3 regions of the Microbulbifer sp. ABF4_107 genome follow, and region 1 is predicted to be linked to each of the others. Evidence: predicted binding sites of a transcription regulator. Region 1 holds the regulator's gene; each other region holds the start of a gene.
The links. Region 1 encodes sigma-54, which starts transcription at its own class of promoters, with help from an activator protein. Its sites were predicted from a motif close to TGGCACANNNNTTGCNNT; they were not measured.
Positions count from the first base shown of each region.

Region 2: the regulator sigma-54 is predicted to act here: its motif matches at 2,899-2,916, upstream of galU (UTP--glucose-1-phosphate uridylyltransferase GalU).
Region 3: the regulator sigma-54 is predicted to act here: its motif matches at 1,324-1,341, upstream of nirB (nitrite reductase large subunit NirB).

Region 1 is NZ_CM149983.1:578,202-582,374, reverse strand. It holds gene lptB (LPS export ABC transporter ATP-binding protein) at 1-500, shown strand, start outside; gene ACYX4K_RS02290 (RNA polymerase factor sigma-54) at 730-2,190, shown strand; gene hpf (ribosome hibernation-promoting factor, HPF/YfiA family) at 2,389-2,682, shown strand; gene ptsN (PTS IIA-like nitrogen regulatory protein PtsN) at 2,737-3,198, shown strand; gene rapZ (RNase adapter RapZ) at 3,316-4,173, shown strand, end outside.
Region 2 is NZ_CM149983.1:2,617,939-2,622,111, forward strand. It holds gene ACYX4K_RS10805 (hypothetical protein) at 1-806, opposite strand, end outside; gene ACYX4K_RS10810 (hypothetical protein) at 890-1,252, opposite strand; gene galU (UTP--glucose-1-phosphate uridylyltransferase GalU) at 1,749-2,660, opposite strand; gene ACYX4K_RS10820 (transglutaminase-like cysteine peptidase) at 3,308-3,928, shown strand; gene ACYX4K_RS10825 (LapD/MoxY N-terminal periplasmic domain-containing protein) at 3,959-4,173, shown strand, end outside.
Region 3 is NZ_CM149983.1:2,784,848-2,789,020, reverse strand. It holds gene nirB (nitrite reductase large subunit NirB) at 1-1,171, opposite strand, end outside; gene ACYX4K_RS11415 (bifunctional protein-serine/threonine kinase/phosphatase) at 1,464-3,212, opposite strand; gene ACYX4K_RS11410 (NarK family nitrate/nitrite MFS transporter) at 3,410-4,173, opposite strand, start outside.

The sequences.
Region 1 (4,173 bases):
CGCGCAAAGGCATTGGTTACCTGCCTCAGGAAGCCTCCGTTTTCCGCCGCCTCTCGGTGCAGGACAATATCCTCGCGATCCTGCAGACTCGCAAAGACCTGAACAATGCCCAGCGCAAGGAGCAGCTGGAAGCCCTCCTGGAAGAGTTCCACATCACCCATATCCGCGAAAGCCTGGGTATGGCCCTATCAGGTGGTGAGCGGCGGCGAGTGGAGATTGCCCGCGCCCTGGCAACCAACCCCGCATTCGTATTGCTGGACGAGCCATTCGCCGGTGTCGATCCCATTTCCGTCAACGATATCAAGCAGATCATCCGCCACTTGAAAGACCGCGGAATCGGCGTTCTGATCACCGACCACAACGTTCGCGAGACCCTGGACATCTGTGAGACCGCGTTTATCGTCAGCGAAGGCCACATTATCGCCTCTGGCGACCCCCGCGACGTGGCCGAAAACAAACAGGTGAAAGACGTCTACTTAGGACACGAGTTCACCATCTAGTTCACAGAGGGAAAGACCTCCCTATTTCACGCCAACTCGAAGACATTGGTCACAGGATTTAAGCTGTGACCAAATGCCATCATTTTTTCGGCACACTTATTGCTTAACCGCCCTCTTGTCTTCCGCCCCGCCCCGGGGTAGTCTGCATGAAATGAGCTTTACCCCGCCGCCGGAAACATAAAATTCTCCGCAGCGGATTCACGCCAGATTTTTCTGCCGGCACACCCCTATGAAGCAGTCACTCCAGTTAAAACTCGGCACTCAGCTGACAATGACGCCACAGCTGCAACAGGCCATCCGCCTGCTGCAGCTGTCGACGCTGGACCTGCAACAGGAAATTCAATCCGCCCTGGACAGCAACCCGCTGCTGGAGTCGGACTTCGACGAGCACGCCGGAGAATCACTCCAGGACCAGAACACTCCCGCAGAGCGCAAGGAAGAAGCCTCTGAGCGAGCCGCGGAAACCCAGGCCGAGTCCTCCGCAGACGGCGACTGGACCAACGATATTCCAGATGACCTGCCGGTAGATACGCGCTGGGACGACATCTATTCAAGCGGCAGCCACAGTGGCGGCGAGGGCGAAGATTTCGCGCTCGAGCAGCGCAGCGCGGCCTCGGAAAGCCTGCAGGATCACCTGCAGTGGCAACTCAACCTCACCCCACTCTCTATCGAAGACAAGCTGATCGGCGAAACGCTGATCGACGCCATCGCTCCCAACGGCTTCCTGGGTACCCCCATTGAAGAGCTGGCGGAGTCCATGGAGCTGGACGTCGATGAGGTCATGGCCGTATTGAAGACCATCCAGCAGCTGGAGCCGGCGGGCTGTGGCGCGCGCGATCTGCGCGAAAGCCTGCTGCTGCAACTGCGCCAGCTGCCGGACCAAACCCCCTGGCTTTCTCAGGCCGTAGCCGTGGTGAGCCAGCACCTGGACCTGCTGGGAAAACGGGACTTTCGCCAATTGAGCCGCCGCACCCGCCTCAGCGAAGCGCAACTGGGCGATGTCATGCGGCTGATCCAGACGCTCACGCCCTACCCCGGTGAGGCCTTCGGTGGCGAGGAGCCCCAGTATGTGGTGCCCGACGTCATCGTCAGCCGCAAGCAAGACCGCTGGGTCGTGGAACTAAACCCGGAAACCACGCCCAAGCTGCGCATCAATAACGCCTACGCGGCAATGATCAAGCGTGCAGACAACTCCAGTGAAAACAACTATCTGCGCGACAACCTGCAGGAAGCGCGCTGGTTCCTGAAAAGCCTGCAAAGCCGCCACGAAACGCTCCTCAAGGTCGCCAGCAGCATTGTGGAAAAGCAGCAGGGATTTTTCGAGCAGGGGCCGGAAGCCATGAAACCCATGGTGCTGGCGAATATTGCCGAAACCATCGGCATGCACGAGTCCACTATTTCCCGGGTCACCACCCAGAAGTACATGCTCACGCCTCGCGGCGTATTCGAACTCAAGTACTTTTTCTCCAGCCATGTCAGCACCGACTCCGGAGAAGATGCTTCCTCCACTGCCATCCGGGCGCTGATCCGCAAGCTGATCGATGGCGAGCAGCCGCGCAAACCGCTGTCTGACAACAAGATCACCCAGGAGCTCGACGCCCAGGGGATCAAGGTGGCGCGACGCACTGTAGCGAAATACCGGGAGTCCATGGGCATCCCCTCCTCAAGCGAAAGAAAGCGACTGGTGTAGGCCGCAGGGTCACACTTTTACCCAAACCCGTCGTGCCTTCCCCCCAATTCCACCTACACTTGGCCTCGGCGGCTATTTTCTGGGCAACCAATAGCCTGACAGCGAGTGTATCCTTCCATTCTGACGCACTTCCTAGTAGGGTTGCCGCCCTGTGCGGGGGTGCAGCCAGATTGTGTTGTACTCGATGAGGAGAAATCCATGCAGATCAATATCAGTGGCCACCATGTAGACGTTACTCCGGCCATTCGCGATTACTGCCTGACCAAACTGGACAAGCTCTCCCGCCACAATGACCTGATCACCACAACCCAGGTCACCCTGTCCGTCGACAAACTAGTCCAGAAAGCCGAAGCGCGGATTCACGTGAGCGGCAACAAGGATATTTTTGCCGATTCGGAGTCAGAGGATATGTACGCGGCGATTGATTCGCTGACCGACAAACTCGACCGACAGCTGTTGAAACACAAAGAGAAGTTACGCGGTCACCGCTAGGCTCCATCATTACGAGTCAACGGTTGATTCGCACCGCTAGATCATCTGCACGTTATGACATTGGAAGCATTACTCTCTCCCCGCCTGAGCCTTTGCCACCTGGCGGGGAGTAGCAAGAAAAAGCTGTTGCTCAATATCGCCCAGGCGATCTCCGAACTATACCCCGACCTGGACACCGACACAGTGTTCAACCAGCTGGTAGCCCGGGAGCGCCTGGGTTCTACCGGCATTGGTGAAGGTGTCGCCATTCCACACTGCCGTCTGCCTGGCTGTGAGAAGCCCATCGGTGTCCTTTGCACCACCTCTCCAGCTGTAGATTTTGACGCCATCGACCGTCAGCCGGTGGATCTGCTTTTCGCCCTGCTGGTACCGGAGGATTCCGACCAGGAGCACCTGGATACCCTGGCGGAAATTGCCGCCCTGTTCAGTGACAGCCGTGTACGTGAAAAGCTGCGCCAGGCCACTACCAGCGATGACCTCTACGCACTGGCCATTAACAGCGCAGCGGCGGCCTGATTTTTATTGAGCTAGCGCTCAATGGCGCAGCTTTCGACCCCGCGGATCGGGGTGACTGCTTTATACTGGCCCGACGAATAATTAGGGCCTGCTCAATTGGCAAGGAGCGCGAGTGCAATGCGATTGGTCATCATCAGCGGCCGTTCCGGCTCAGGAAAAAGTTCTGCCCTGCAGCTACTGGAAGACGTAGGCTTCAACTGCATCGATAACCTGCCCGCGAGCCTGCTGCCAGAATTGGTACGCCGGGTAAGCGAGCAATCACCACAGACTGCTCCGGGCCACCATGAAAACACCCAACTTGCCCTGGGCATCGACGCCCGCAACCTGTGGCAGGATGTGCGCCAGGCACCCCAGGTCATTCATGACCTGCGCGAGAGCGGTGTTGAATGCGACGTTGTCTATCTGGATGCACGCTCTCCGGTGCTGGTTCAACGCTTCAGCGAGACCCGACGCAAGCACCCCCTGAGCGACAGCCGAACCCACCTGTTGGAAGCCCTCAACCGGGAGAAAGAAATCCTGGCGCCACTGGCCTCCATGGCCGACCTGGTGATCGATACCAGCAGCCTTAGCCTGCACCAACTGCGCGACCAGATTAAAACCCGGGTGGTCGGCAAAGACTCACCGGGTATGGCGGTGCTATTCCAGTCTTTCGGCTTTAAGCACGGCGTGCCGGTAGACGCAGACCTGGTGTTTGACCTGCGCTGCCTGCCCAATCCGTACTGGGTAGCGGAGCTGCGAGAAAAAACCGGGATGGACCCGGAAGTAGCGGACTTCCTCCGCTCACACCAGGAAACCCAGGACATGCAGCGGGATATCACCGCATTCCTGGAGCGCTGGCTGCCCTCATACCAGCAGAGCAACCGCAGCTATACCTCGGTGTCCATCGGCTGCACCGGTGGCCGCCACCGCTCGGTATACATGGTGGAACAACTGGCCAAGCACTTTGCCAGTACATTTGAAAACATTCAGATCCGC
Region 2 (4,173 bases), 2.0 Mb from region 1:
TTTTGCGCTAGCGACAACTCAGTCAGTGCAGGAAACGCTGCACCGAGATCGCTAAAACCGGCACCGACTGCGTCCGGCAGGTCCTTGACCCAGGAACTATCGGCGTTTATGTAATTGAGGTTGGGCATCCCCATCAGCGGGCTCAGATCCGCTACCCGAGAGCCCCACATGCTGATCCATTCCAGGGAAAAGCCCGTCAGAGGTGAAATATCCGAAACCGGGTTTCCGCCTACATCCAGGCCATGAAGACCAGACGCGGCACTCAGAGCACTGATATCGGTAACCTGGTTATCCCAAATGCTCAACCATTCAAGACTCGGGAAAAACGCGTAGCCTGAAAGCGCAGCGAAATCGTCATCCCCAATATTTGAGACACTGAGTCCCAGGCCACGGAGGTTATTCAGCCCGGACAAAACGGAGACATCGAAGTCTTCAACGCCCGCCAGATCAAGATCAACCAAGGCTGTGAGCGCACCGAGTGCCGAATAGTTGTGCAATGAGTTCCAATGCAGCGAAACCCTGGTTAACGCGGTGAGCTGCTCGATGCCGCTCAGGTCCTGGATATCCGGTTCGGAGCAATCTAACCACTGGAATTCACTAATTTGCGTCCAACCTTCACTGGCCGCCACCTGGTCAATACAAGACTCGAGGCTGGCGTCGGCGAATTCGAGATCGGTGATTTCGGTTGCCTGAGCCGCGGTACTAAAGAGTGAAGCGGTAATGGCGAAAGGAAGAAGCAGCTGCTTTAAAGTGTCCATGGTGTTCTTTTTGTTCATTTTTTCAGATTTTGGGTACTGCTGATCCATGACAGGGCTCCTCGTGATTTCCCGTCTACGAGTCAATACCAGCCAACTCGGTGCGTTATATGTTTCCGGCGTGAAAGACCGAATTATTGAATGGTTTGCGCGGAACCCTGCTGCCGGCGCTGTACTGCTTCGCGGCTGAGCTGTTCGCTACGTGAAAGAGATTCACGCTTCTGGGTAGACATGCGTGCGAGAGAGTTTTGCTTGCGCAATTGAGCGTTGCGACGCTCCATATACTCTTCGCGACTGGGCCTGGCATTCGGCCCGGAAGTAGAACTGCTGTGCATTTCAAGCTCAGCAATTTTCTTTTGGAGGGTAACCAGTTGCGCCTGCGCGTCTGAGGCTTCACTGGAGATTTTTCGGTGCTGGATCGCGCCGTAAATATTTGTCGCCACGGATACAACCAATGCGACGGTAACCACTAGCAGTACTTTTTTTGTGCTATTCACCCCAACCCCCAACTTTGTCTCAAGCCGATGCTTTGTCAATTCGCAGCGCCTGAGACTCTTTTTTCATTTCGATTTAATTCTAGAAATTACGACCCCAACCGCTCCCCAAGACCTCCCCAACAGGGCCAGGAGAGCAAAAGCTCGCGAATCCTACCATGTGACACACATCACACGCCATCCGCAAGTGCATCACAAGTAATACGTGTCTCTACCCACAGAAAACTCCACACGACGAACAAAAGTCACAATATCACTTATTGTTCGACCGAAATCAGAGAACTGGCCGCGTATTGCAGACATGTCATTTCTACCACCAACTCAAACACCCCATAAATAGCCCCGAGGGGCTAAATTGAGCGCTGTTTTTCAATTAACAAAAGCGCTCGCGCTCGAAATCGTCAATGGACTGCACACAGGCGGGTCTGCTTTTTGCGATCGCTGGATCCCGGCTGGCGCCGGGATGAAGAGCTGGGGAAGTGAAATACTAGCGACGTCTCTAGGCGGGTTCGGTGGTTTTGGCTTTCTGGGAGCCAAGGAACTCTTTCAGGCTGCTGCCGATTTCGGCGTGGTGCAGGCCGTATTCGAACTGGGCTTTCATGTAGCCGAGCTTGTTGCCGCAGTCGTGGCTGTGGCCAACGATGCGGTAGGCTTCAACGGATTGCTGTTTGAGCAGTTCGTCGATGGCATCGGTAAGCTGAATTTCGCCGCCGGCACCGGGAGCGGTGTTTTCCAGCAGGTTCCAGATTTGGGCGGGCAGCACATAACGCCCCACTACGGCCATATTGGATGGCGCGGCGTCGACTTCCGGTTTTTCTACCATGCCGTCAATTTTGGCGGTGCCGCCGGTTTGCAGATCTGCACCCAGGCAGTCCACCACGCCGTATTTACTCACTTCTTCCCACTCGACGCGCTCGACCATGATCTGGCTGGCACTGTTCGCTTCAAAGTTTTTCACCATATCGGCAAGATTGCTGGCGGTAAGGTCGGAAGCGTACTGATCAATCAGTACGTCGGGCAGCAGTACCGCGAAGGGGTTGTCGCCGACCACCGGGCGCGCACAGCTGATGGCGTGGCCCAGGCCTTTGGCTTCGGCCTGGCGCACAGAAATTACGGTGACATCTTTCGGAACGATGGAGCGGACTTCATCCAGCAACTGGCGCTTGAGGCGATTTTCCAGTTGGGCTTCCAGCTCAAAGGAGGTATCGAAGTGGTTTTCGATGGCGTTTTTACTGGCGTGGGTAACCAGTACGATTTCTTTGATTCCTGCGGCGACGGCTTCGTTGACCACATACTGGATCAGCGGTTTGTCGACGATGGGCAGCATTTCCTTGGGGATCGCTTTGGTTGCCGGGAGCATACGCGTCCCCAGGCCGGCCACGGGGATAACGGCTTTTTTCACTTGCTGCATGGTTTATTTCCTTAACGTCTAAATACTTTTTCTCGCAAATGCGGAATGCTGCTTCACTCCCTGAAAGCTTCGGGGTGCCACCGATATCCCACCTGCCAATGTGAAAGGCGTCACACTTTAGCACTTAATTATGACAGTTCAAGATTAAGTGCGAGCGCCTAGCCAGTGGGTGCCGGAGACCGATAATCCACTGCTATCTCGAAGACGCGTGAAGCTTTCTCTATCTCTCTTCCTTTCTTTGGCAATTTGCATACCAACTGGCACTTTCGCCTATTTATTCATCTTAAGGCGCGGTATTGCGGTTAGAAAATAGCCTCAAAGGGCTATCTGAAACACTGCGGGAATAGCTCTGCCTGCTGCAGCCCGCGCCTCCGTTGCGTGAGCACGAATTTGTATCAATTTGTCGCGGCGCCTGTGGCAACGTGAATTTGAGCCAGAACCGAAGGGTTCGCGCCAGCGGTGCCAGACTGTATTGAGGTTGATCGAATTTTGATCGCAACGATACAGGTCTGCTGATGTTTGGTAGTAGCAGCTTTTGTTTCTGGAGCCGTCGGGCAACCCATCAACATAAGGCGCACACAGGTGGTGGCAGGTGCTATCGCGCGCTGGTCAATTGCGCGTTACTTGGGTTGTTTGCGGCCGGCTGTATGATCACCGCGAGCGCCTTTACCCCCGGCCAGGCGCCCAAATTGTCCCGGCCTCTTTTAGAAGAGGTACATGCGGAATACGGTGCCCTTGCCCACGGGCGCCTGGTGCGCTGGCAGCAGCTGATCACAGAGCAATCCCGGGCGCTGGAGTGGCACCGCCTGTTGCGTATTAACCATTTCCTGAACCGGGTGCCGTATGCGGAAGATCTGGCCCACTGGGGGCAGGAGGACTTCTGGGCAACGCCGGTTCAGTTTCTGGCGTCCAACGGCGGCGATTGCGAGGACTACGCCATCGCCAAGCTGTTCAGCCTGACGAGTGCCGGTATTTCACCGGAAAAAATCCGTCTTACTTATGTGGTGGCGGCGCAGGCCGGGCAGCCTCATATGGTACTGCTGTACTCCGCCAACCCGGGAGAGCACCCACTGGTGCTGGATAATATGACCGGTGATGTTCTCCCCGCGCGGGAGCGTACCGACCTGGAACCGGTGTACAGTTTTAACGCACAGGGACTGTGGCTGAACGCCTCTTTGGCGACCGCCACGAAAGTGCGCAATCAGCCGGGTTCGGCACTGTGGACCGAGCTGCTGGCGCGCATGAAACATGAAGGCGTATTCGATTAGTCCGGTATTGCCCGAGACAAGGAGATTCGAGTGAGCTATCCCCGAGCCCGAGCGGACCGTCGCTACGGTTTTAACCCATGGCATACCAGTATCCTGCTGGTACGGCAGGCGCTGCTGTGGTTACTGGGGCTCTGCGCGGCGATCGCCATTGGCCTGTTCATCGCCCGCGAGCAGTCGCAACAATTACTGGCACATCAGGCCCGCGATAGCGCGGCGTTGCTGGCCGCGCAGTTAGGTAGCGCTTT
Region 3 (4,173 bases), 2.0 Mb from region 1:
CCATATCGTTCAGGTGGTATTGCAGCAGGGTGTCGTAATCACCGGTGTCGCCTACCAGTACCGCGCCGCGCAGTTTCTTGCCTTCGCGGTCGGTGATCATGCGCTTGTACACGCCGGTCTGCTCATCAACGAAGGTGATCGCAGCGGAACCTTCCGCACGGCCGTGAGCATCGCCGATGGAGCCAACTTCCACGCCCAGCAGTTTCAGCTTGGTGCTCATGTCCGCACCGTTGAACTCGGCTGCCTCGCCACACAGTAGGGAAACCGCGGTGCGCGCCATGGTGTAGCCGGGGGCTACCAAGCCGTAGATAAAGTTGTTGAACAGGGCACACTCGCCGATGGCGAAAATATTTTTGTCGGAGGTGCGGCAGGTATTGTCCACCACGATACCGCCGCGCTCACCCAGTTCGATACCAGCGGATTTGGCCAGGCTGTCTTCCGGGCGGATACCGGCGGAAAACACAATCAGGTCGGTATCCAGGGACTTGTCGCCCTTGAAGTTCATGCGCAGGCGACCGCCGTCCACTTCTTCGATCAGTTCGGTGGCGGTGCTGGTGTGTACGGTCACGCCCAGCTCTTCAATTTTTTCCCGCAGCAGTTTGGAGCCGCCTTCGTCCAGCTGTACGGACATCAGGCCCGGGGCGAATTCCACCACGTGGGCTTCCAGGCCCAGCTGCTTGAGTGCGTTGGCCGCTTCCAGACCCAGCAGGCCACCGCCCACAACTACGCCGACCTTGCCGTCTTTGGCGGCGGCCTGGATTTTGTCGAGGTCTTCGAGGGTGCGGTACACGAAGCACTTGTCGTGCTGGTGGCCGGGGATTGGCGGTACGAAAGGATAGGAACCGGTGGCCAGGATCAGGTGATCGTACGCTTCACTTGCGCCACTGGCGGAGGTCACGATTTTGTTTTCGCGGTCGATGCCCACGGCGGCATCGTTCAGACGCAGGTCGTAACCCCACTCGCGGTACTGCTCGACCTTGCCCATGGCCAGGTCGTCGGCGGTGCGGCCGCCGAAGTACTCGGAGAGGTGTACCCGGTCGTAGGCGGGGCGGGGTTCGGCGCAGAATACCAGCACGTCGAACAGTTCCCGTTCGGGACGATTTGCCAGTTGTTCCAGGAAGTGGTGACCCACCATGCCGTTGCCGATGACGACGATTTTTTGCTTAACCATAATCTCTGCCGTTTGAACCTGATTGGTTTCGACAGAAGTACAGCGTTGGGGGAGGGCCTGGGTAGCTTGCGGCTGCACGGGCGTCCCCTCTTCTGTCGAAGAGTGTCAGGCGCCGTTGCCTTGCTAAAAGAATTTCGGATTGTGACTAAAGATATTCAATCTCTGTGCCAACTTTTACGAGCGGCGGAAGGTGGGGGAAACCACAGGATTTGTGCGGTTTATTGGCGATTTCCCATAGCGGTGCGCGTTAATTTGGTGCGGTTCCGTCAGGCTTGCGTCAAAGAGGGGCAGGTTACAGGAAGTACAGCAGGTGAGACAGAATCGCCAGCACCGCGACCGTCTGCCAGAATAGCAGCGGATTGCGCTCCATCAGCGGCGGTCTATCCGCACTATCGAATTTTTTGTTGGGCGTGCTGAGGTCGTGCACAAACTCCGACAGTGCCGGGTAGCGGTTCTTCGGGTCTGGCGCACAGGCCTTACGCAGGGCGCCATCGATCCAGTCCGGAATATCTTCCCGCTGCCGACGCGCACTGAGATAGCGCAGGCTGGCGTAGTTCTTTAATTGATAGTGGTTGCTGCCGAAGCGTTCTTTATAGGGGTAGTGCCCGGTGAGCATCTCGTAGGCGATGACCCCGAGGGAGAAGATATCCGAGCGGTGGCTGGCCGCATCACTGAAGAAATATTCCGGAGCACAGTAATTTTTGCTGCCGGGCGGTGCACTGTCCTGGTAACGCAATAGCTCCTGCAACCCCGCTGCATTGGCGCCGCCCAGATCGATCAGCTTCAGGCGACCGGTGGAATCCACCATGATGTTTTCTGGCTTCAGATCCCCGTGCACGATTTCCAGCCGTTGCAGGCGGCGCAGGGCGCTCACCAGCTGCTGCACCAGATTGCGCACCTGATCCAGCGGCGGTTCCGGATTCAACTGCATCCACTGCCGCAGATTCTGCCCGTCCACATACTCCATAACGTGGTAAAGAAACTGACGCTCCTTGCGCGGCGGATACACCTTCACAATGGCCGGATGCTCCAGCCGACGCCCGGTCCATTCCTCGGCGATAAACCGCTCGATATAAGCCGGGTCGTCACTGAAATTTTCCGACGGCGCCTTCAAAGCGCGCAGCGCATCGGATTCCATATCTCGCACCAGATACAGATAACTGCGACTGCTCGCGTGCAGCTCCTGCAGCACCTCGTAACCGTCGATCTTGTTGCCCGGTTGCAGCGGAGGTGGGAAGGGTAACTGGCTTGTCGCCAGCATCACATCGTCCGCCTCCAGCGTATCCAGCACATTCACCCGGCACAGCGCCAGGCTCAAGTTGTCCTTGCTGCCATTATCCAGCGCCGCCGACATCAGCGGCTGTGCCGCCTCCAGCTGGTGCTCTACCAGCAGATCCTTGAATTGCCTGGTCGGCAGAAAATCGTGAATACCATCGGTGGTCACACAAAACAGATCGCCCGCTTCCAGCGGCTCCTGGCGGTAATCCACCTCGATATGCGCATCCATCCCCAGTGCGCGGCTCAAAAACGTCCGCCCTGGTCCCAGGGTGCGGCTGTGGTCCTGTGTCAGGCATTCGAGCTTGCCGTCTCTCAGTCGATAAATCCGCGAATCCCCGATATGAATCAGATGCGCGGTAGAGCCTTTCAGCATCACCGCCGAGAAGGTCGTCAACCAACCCCGCTGCACCTCATCCGCGCCGCCGCTCTGCCGGTACAGCCAGCCATTCAGTGCGTGCAAAACCCGCGCCGCCGCCTGCTTTACCGACCAGGAATCCGGCGTACTGTAATAGTCGGAAATAAACCCGCTCACCGCCGCCCGCGCCGCCGCACCCCCGGCCTCCGCGCTGCCCACCCCATCCGCAATCGCGGCGAGAGAACCGCGATAACGCAGATCGCTGCCGGTGGCCCGGTAGATCGCAACCGCGTCGTCGTTGTAGGCGCGCTGTCCGCACTCGGTGGCCGTGGCAAATTCCAGGTTCTCGGAATTGGAGGCCTGTTGGTCTGAATCGGGCACGGTGATGGTTTCGCAGGTGGTGTTCAAAATAGGTGGTCTCTTTCGTCATTCCGGGCCTGACCCGGAATCCAGTGCTACGAAGCTGGATGCCGGATCAAGTCCGGCATGACGGTTTATAAAGTCGGTGCCAGAATTCGCCCCTCTCGTCATTCCGGGCCTGACCCGGAATCCAGTGCTGCGAAGCTGGATGCCGGATCGAGTCCGGCATGACCGTATTTGAAGAATTACGCAACGTCGATCAGAGAAACACTACCATCCGGCATGACTTCCGCCATCTGACCTTCCGGTTCTTCCAGGAACAGCAGCGTCACAAAGCCAAGCACCGCCGTACCCGCAATCACCAGGAAGAAGGTCTGGTAAGAAACCATGCTCAGCACCGTCAGATAAAACACCGCGCCCACATTCCCGTAAGCCCCGGTCATCCCCGCAATCTGCCCGGTCAGGCGACGCTTGATCAGCGGTACCACCGCAAACACCGCACCCTCACCGGATTGCACGAAGAAAGAACATGCCATCGCCGCAGCCACCGCCAGGTATAAAGGCCACTCGCTGTCGATCATGCTCATGGTCAGATAGCCCAGCGCCAGACCCGCCGTCAGAATCAGCAGCGTACTCTTGCGCCCGAACCGGTCACTGATCAAACCACCCGCCGGGCGGGACATCAGGTTCATAAACGCATAAGCAGAAGCCAGCAGGCCCGCTTTCACCGGATCCAGGGTAAAGGTCTCCGAGAAAAACAGCGGCAGCATGGAAATCACCGCAAGCTCAGAACCGAAAGTGGCGAAGTACAGAATGTTCAGCACCGCCACCTGCTTGAACTGATAGCGATGGATCGGCTCCGGCAGTTTGACGAAAATTTCTTTGTTGATGTCGTAACACTTCTTCGCATCAAACACGTACAGCGCCACCAGGGATACATAAATCGCGATCGCCACCGGCATTGCCAGCATGCCCACGCCCGCCGGCGACAGCTTCCAGGTCAGCAGCG